3 regions of the Streptomyces sp. NPDC085866 genome follow, and region 3 is predicted to be linked to each of the others. Evidence: riboswitches for the same ligand, from Rfam matches in the RefSeq annotation. Region 3 holds a riboswitch; each other region holds the start of a gene.
What was found. A riboswitch is a leader RNA that binds a small molecule or an ion and turns the genes downstream of it on or off. The one in region 3 is predicted to bind cyclic di-AMP.
Positions count from the first base shown of each region.

Region 1: another riboswitch for cyclic di-AMP. It lies ahead of ACIF83_RS25835 (transglycosylase SLT domain-containing protein); the one in region 3 lies ahead of ACIF83_RS34650 (M23 family metallopeptidase).
Region 2: another riboswitch for cyclic di-AMP. It lies ahead of ACIF83_RS16165 (transglycosylase family protein); the one in region 3 lies ahead of ACIF83_RS34650 (M23 family metallopeptidase).

Region 1 is NZ_JBITSQ010000010.1:132,239-134,497, forward strand. Features, by position in the region: gene ACIF83_RS25830 (HAD family hydrolase) at 1-623, shown strand, start outside; gene ACIF83_RS25835 (transglycosylase SLT domain-containing protein) at 659-1,147, opposite strand; cyclic di-AMP (ydaO/yuaA leader) riboswitch at 1,151-1,366, opposite strand; gene ACIF83_RS25840 (polyprenyl synthetase family protein) at 1,866-2,259, shown strand, end outside.
Region 2 is NZ_JBITSQ010000006.1:97,583-99,841, reverse strand. Features, by position in the region: gene ACIF83_RS16170 (transglycosylase family protein) at 62-1,105, shown strand; cyclic di-AMP (ydaO/yuaA leader) riboswitch at 1,289-1,457, shown strand; gene ACIF83_RS16165 (transglycosylase family protein) at 1,462-2,151, shown strand.
Region 3 is NZ_JBITSQ010000016.1:98,796-101,054, forward strand. Features, by position in the region: gene ACIF83_RS34645 (M16 family metallopeptidase) at 1-952, shown strand, start outside; cyclic di-AMP (ydaO/yuaA leader) riboswitch at 1,177-1,339, shown strand; gene ACIF83_RS34650 (M23 family metallopeptidase) at 1,352-2,107, shown strand.

The DNA of each region.
Region 1 (2,259 bases), on a different contig from region 3:
CGGGGCTCGCGGTGTGCGGGCAGGGCGCGCAGGTCTACGACGCCGGCGCCGACCGTCTGCTGTGGTCGGTCCGGCTGGACCGGGAACTGGCCGAGACCGCGCTCGGCAAGATCGAGGCCGAGGTGGGGCAGGTCTACGCGGCCGTCGACCAGGACGGTGTGGAAGGGCTCACCCTGATCGAACCCGGGTATCTGATGCCGCACCCGACCCTGCCCGCCGTGCAGGTCGGCCGCCGCGACGACCTGTGGTGCGAGCCCATCAGCAAGGTGCTGCTGCGCCACCACACGCTGTCCGACGACGAGTTGGCGGCGATCGCTCGCTCGGCGGTGGGCTCGCTGGCGACGGTCACGATGTCGGGGCCCGGGACCGTGGAACTGCAGCCGTGCGGGGTCACCAAGGCGACGGGGCTGGCGCTGGCCGCCGAGTACCTGGGGATCGCCGCCGACCGGGCGCTCGCCTTCGGCGACATGCCCAACGACATCCCCATGTTCGACTGGGCCGGACGGGGTGTCGCCATGGCCAACGCCCACCCCGAACTCAAGGCCGTCGCCGATGAGATCACCACGTCGAACGAGGACGACGGCATCGCCGTCGTCCTCGAAAGACTGTTCCCGACCGACTGACCGGGATATCAGTAGTGGCCCGCCGTGGGCGCCGGTCAGTAGGCGCCGAAGACGTTGTCGATCGACCCGTAGCGCGCGGCCGCGTAGTTGCAGGCGGCCGTGATGTTCGCGACCGGGTCGTAGATGTCGTAGGACGTTCCGGCCACGTGGTACGCGTTGAACGTCGGGTCGATGACCTGGAGCAGGCCCTTGGACGGGATGCCCTTGGCCGCGTTGGAGTCCCAGAGGTTGATGGCCGCCGGGTTGCCCGACGACTCGCGGATGACGTTGCGGTAGATGCCGTTGTACGTCCCCGGGATGCCCTTCTGAGCCATGATCGCGAGCGACTCACGGATCCAGCCGTCGAGGTTGTTCGGGTACCCGGCGAGCGTGGTGGACGCCGTGGCGGCCGTGGGGGTGGCGGCGGAGGCGCTGGTCGCGCCGATGAGCGGAAGGGCGAGCACGGCGGCGCCGGTGCCGATGACGGCGAACTTGCGGACGAGGCGGTTGGTGCGGGTGCGGCGGGGCTGAGCGGCAACAGGCATGGGGACGTTCCTCTCCGTCGCCTGCGAGGTGAGCTGTCGGGTTCGGGCGGGGAGGTGCCCGGCCGTTCCTCTGGGGGGAGGCACGACTTCACCCCTAGCCGTCCCGGCGCGACGTGCGTCGTCCGGTCAGGCGGCTTACCTGGGTCCCCCGCTCCTGCCGTACGAATGAGTTCGTCGATGGGTGGTGTCAGACGCGGCAGGATTCGGCGTTCGTCTGACTGGCCCGGAAGCTATGCGACAGCACATGTCAGGAACAAGTACTGGATTCACCCAAAGAGGCATTTGACCTTGATCTGTTCCGAATGGGGCACTTGATCCTTTGCGGTTGCCAACGCTCAACTGGCCAATGCGGCAAGGGGAGAACGGGGGTGGTGCCGAGTGGCCGATTCATGGGCGCGCGTGACCCAATTCACGAAATGGCAAAGAGTATCAAATCAGACATGGGGGATTCGGGAGATTCGCCGGGTGTGGCGCAAAAGGAGTACCTCGCCCGCCGCGCGGTTCGCGACAAATCGGGCGAGATCCTGTTAAGTCGTTGTGTACCCACACTTATCAGATGATCAAAAACATACCGGCCGTGATCCGATACCGCCCGGGCTGGACCGGTGGGCGCTATCGGTGATCGAAACAGGACCGGATACGCTGACTTGAGTGATGGCAACGACCTATCGACAAACCGTGTAATCGCCAGCAGACACCAGCAGACAGGAGACCCCTCGTGACCGTCGTCGGGCCGTTCGGGCTGAGCGTGCGGGACCAGGCTCTGGAAGCCGATGTCCAGGCCGGATTGGCGGCTGTCGAGGAAGGCTTGCTCGAAGCCACCAAGAGCGAGGTCCCGTTCATCACGGAGGCCGCGCAGCACCTCGTACGGGCCGGTGGGAAGCGGTTCAGGCCGCTGCTCGTGATGCTCGCGGCGCAGTTCGGCGATCCGTACGCGCCGGGCGTCGTGCCGTCGGCCGTCGTCGTGGAGCTGACCCACCTCGCCACGCTGTACCACGACGACGTCATGGACGAGGCGTCCGTGCGGCGCGGCGTGGACAGCGCCAACACCCGCTGGGGCAACTCGGTCGCGGTCCTCACCGGCGACTTCCTCTTCGCCCGCGCCTCCCAGA
Region 2 (2,259 bases), on a different contig from region 3:
CAGCGTGGCCCCCGAGTTCCATCGGCCATGCCGGCCCCGCCGTCGTACGAAAGGCTTCCGCATGCTCTCCGGGAACGGTCGTCACCGTCGCCCCCGCCAGGCTCCGGCCCTCCTCGTCGCGGCCGGCGTGACCGGCTCCGCCATCGCCATCCCGCTCCTCGGTGCGGCGAGCGCCAACGCGGCCGACGGCACCACATGGGACAAGGTGGCCGAGTGCGAGAGCGGCGGCTCCTGGAGTGCCGACACCGGCAACGGTTACTACGGCGGTCTGCAGATATCCCAGGGCGACTGGGCCAAGTACGGCGGCACGAAGTACGCCTCCAGCGCCGACCAGGCCAGCCGTTCACAGCAGATCGCCGTCGCCGAGAAGATTCTCGCCGACCAGGGCACCACTCCCTGGGCCACCTGCGCCCTGCTCGCCGGCATGACCTCGAAGTCCGGCTCCGTGGATGTCGACACGGGCGTCTCGGGCTCCGACTCGGGCTCGGCGCAATCCGGTGACTCCTCCACGTCCTCGGACTCGTCCAACCAGGACGGCAATTCCGGTTCCGACGAGAATTCCGACCCGTCCGATCTGCCGGATTCGTCCTCCTCGTCGCCCTCGTCCGACTCTTCTTCGGATGCGACGACCATGCCGTCCCCGAGTGCCGACAAGGGTGCCGACTCCAAGGGTTCCGGCAAGGGGGTAGACACTCCCAAGTCCGACAAATCCGTATCGCCCGGCTCCGGGGATGTCCAGGGCGGCGAGTCCGTCACTACGGATCCCGCAACGGAAGACTCGGACAATTCGTGGCAGACCAGCAGCTCTTGGAGCCTGGTCGACACCGGCGCCCTCAGCAGTGGCGGACGTCACCGCGGTGCGAGTGCGGACGAAAGTACGGCAAACGGTCAGAGCGACACCCCGTCGGGTCGCCACGCCGACCGCGACCCGGGCACCTACACCGTCCGCGAGGGCGACACCCTCGTCTCCATCGCCGACTCCCTTGACCTCGACGGTGGATGGCACGCGCTCTACGCCGAGAACAAGAAGGCCATCGGCACCGACCCGAACCACATCAGTGCCGGTCAGACCCTGAAAGTCGGTGCCGAAAAGGGCGATAAGTAGCGGGAGTTGACGCCCCGCTTCGCTCCTTAATGTCCGTTTTGGCGAAAGTGTGGGATGAGTCTCAGAAGCCCTGATCGTCTTTGAAATTCCGCCGATCGCCTGTCTACGGTCAAGGCCGCTCGTCACCACGAGCCCCGGCATCCGCAACGCCGAGTCCTGCCAGCGGTTGCCCGGGAACAGTCGTCGCGTCATGCGCCGTAGGCAGGAGCGGGGGACCCAAGGTAAGTGCCGGGACCGGCAGTTGATGTCGGTACCGGCTTGGGGTGAAGCCGCGTCCCGTAAGGGTCGCGGCCGGGCAACTCAACCGGCCCGAACCCGACAGCTCACCTCGCAGGCGTCGGTGAGGGGATCGATCCATGCTGTTCTCCGGCAAGGGCAAGCACCGTCGTCCGTTCAAGGCCACCCGTGTCATCGCGCTCGCCGGTGTCACCGGCGCCGCCGTCGCCGCCCCGCTGATGGCGGCCGGCAACGCCTCCGCCGCCACCGCCTCCGAGTGGGACGCGGTCGCCCAGTGCGAGTCCGGCGGCAACTGGGCGATCAACACCGGCAACGGCTACTACGGCGGCCTGCAGTTCTCCGCCTCCACCTGGGCCGCCTACGGTGGCACGGCCTACGCCGCCCGCGCCGACCTGGCCACCAAGCAGCAGCAGATCACCGTCGCCGAGAAGGTCCTCGCCTCCCAGGGCAAGGGCGCCTGGCCGGTCTGCGGCACGGGCCTGTCGAGCACCCCGTACAGCGGCACCGCGGCGGCCCCGTCGAGCAGCAGCTCCTCGAAGACCACCACGACCACCACCCGCGCCACCGAGCAGCAGGCCGCCTCCCGGTCCGCCGAGCGCCCGGCCGCGAGCCAGACCGTCACCACCCCGACCGGCAAGAAGGTCAAGAAGGGTGACGGCGAGTACAAGGTGGTCAAGGGTGACACCCTCGGCGCGATCGCCGAGAAGCACAAGGTCAACGGCGGCTGGAAGAAGCTGTTCGAGCTGAACAAGGACATCGTCGAGGACGCGAACCTCATCTACCCGGGCCAGCAGCTGCACCTGAAGTGACACCTGGCTCCCACCGGAACCACAGTGCTCTCACAAGGCCTGCCCCCACTCTGAAGGCCTCGTGAGGGTCGTCCCCCCGTCCCCACGGGCTCCCCGCCCCGGCGCGTG
Region 3 (2,259 bases):
CCGCCTGGACGAGATCCCGCACGAGCTGGCCAACCCCGCCCGCCGCGCCGCCAAGGAACTCTCCAAGGAGCTGTTCCCGGCGACCTCGCGCATGTCGCGGCCGCGCCAGGGCACCGAGGAGACGGTCGAGAAGATCGACGCGGCGGCCGTGCGTGCCTTCTACGACCGCCATGTGCGGCCCGCCACGGCCACCGTGGTCGTGGTCGGCGACCTCACCGGCACCGACCTGGACGAGCTGCTCGCCGACACCCTGGGTGCCTGGACCGGCACCCCGGGCACGCCGCGGCCGGTGCCGCCGGTGACCGCCGACGACACCGGCCGGGTGGTCATCGTCGACCGGCCGGGCGCCGTCCAGACGCAGCTGCTCATCGGCCGGATCGGGCCCGACCGGCACGACCGCGTGTGGCCCGCCCAGGTGCTCGGCACCTACTGCCTCGGCGGCACCCTCACCTCGCGCCTGGACCGCGTCCTGCGCGAGGAGAAGGGCTACACCTACGGCGTGCGCTCCTTCGGGCAGGTCCTGCGCTCCGCGCCGGACGGCACGGGCGCCGCGATGCTCGCCATCAGCGGCTCCGTGGACACCCCGAACACCGGTCCCGCGCTGCAGGACCTGTGGACGGTGCTGCGCACGCTCGCGGCGGAGGGCCTGACCGACGCCGAGCGGGACGTCGCCGTGCAGAACCTGGTCGGTGTGGCGCCGCTGAAGTACGAGACCGCGGCGGCCGTCGCGAGCACGCTGGCGGACCAGGTCGAGCAGCACCTGCCCGACGACTTCCAGGCGACTCTGTATCAGCAGCTCGCCGGCACCGGCACCGTGGAGGCCACCGCGGCCGTCATCAACGCCTTCCCGGTGGACCGCCTGGTGACCGTCCTCGTCGGTGACGCGGCCGAGATCAAGGCGCCGGTCGAGGCGCTCGGCATCGGCGAAGTCACCGTCGTGGCAGCCGAGTAGCGGCTTCGAGGCGCCCCGCGCGCGTGGGGGCCCTGACGACCCGACGGGTCGTCAGGGCCCTTTGTCGCGCGGAGCCCTTCCCAAGATGTCCGAATTGAGGCAGAGGTTGCCTGTCTGGCCTGTGGGATGCGCTACAAAAGCCGGGATCCGTTTGGGGATCGAAAGTCGGGCCGCATAGCGTCGACCGGGCTGTTCGTCAGGCAGTGCGCCGCGCCCGCGGCACCGGACAGTCATCGCCGAGTCCCCCACGGCGCGAGCCAGGGGAGCCGGGGACCCACCGCAGTCCCTGGGGTGAATCGGACGCCCGCGCACCGGCGAGGGGGTCCGTAGGAGACCTTCCTGCTCCGAACCCGTCAGCTAACCCGGTAGGCGAGAGGGAAGGAAAGGACCAGCCACTTCATGGCGTTCATGTGCGCCACCGGGAAGCACCGCAAGCCCGGTCGGGTCAAGCGCACCACCGCTCAGGCGGCCGGTGTCGCGGCCCTCACCACCACCGGTGTCGTCGGCACCCTGGCGGCCGGCCCGGCACTCGCCGCGGACAACTCCGTCGAGGAGACCGGCCTCACCCCGGTCATCACCGTCAGCGACACGGTCGCCGAGCAGATCGACGCGCAGGCCGAGGCCCAGCTGGTGGCCGCCCGGCAGAAGGCGGCCGAGGAGGCCGCGGCCAAGGTGGCCGTCGAGGAGGCGAAGAAGGAGCGCGAGGCCCAGGCCCGCGCCGCGCGAGAGGCCGAGCGCAAGCGCCTGAACGCCTTCGTGGCCCCGATCGCGCACTCGTACGTCTCCACCGGCTACAAGGCCAGCAGCTCCCTGTGGTCCTCCGGCTCCCACACCGGCATCGACTTCCACGCGGCCAGCGGGACGTCCGTCCACGCGGTCGGCTCCGGCACGGTCGTCTCCACCGGCTGGGGCGGCGCGTACGGCAACCAGATCGTGATCCGGATGGCCGACGGCATGTACACCCAGTACGGCCACCTGTCGTCCATCGGCGTCGTCGTGGGCCAGAAGGTCCTCCCGGGCCAGCAGATCGGCCTGTCCGGCGCGACCGGCAACGTCACCGGACCGCATCTGCACTTCGAGGCCCGTACGACCCCCGAGTACGGCTCGGACGTCGACCCGATCGCCTATCTCCGCCAGCACGGCGTGAACGTCTGACGCTCCGGCGCACGACATCCCGAAGCCCCGGCTCACGAGCCGGGGCTTTCGCCGTTTTTCGCAGCGCCTGCGGCATCCACTGTCCAAAAAATATCCATGGATTCCGGCCCGCCGTCGGAAATTCCGGCTCATTGCAATAGAGTCACGGAACA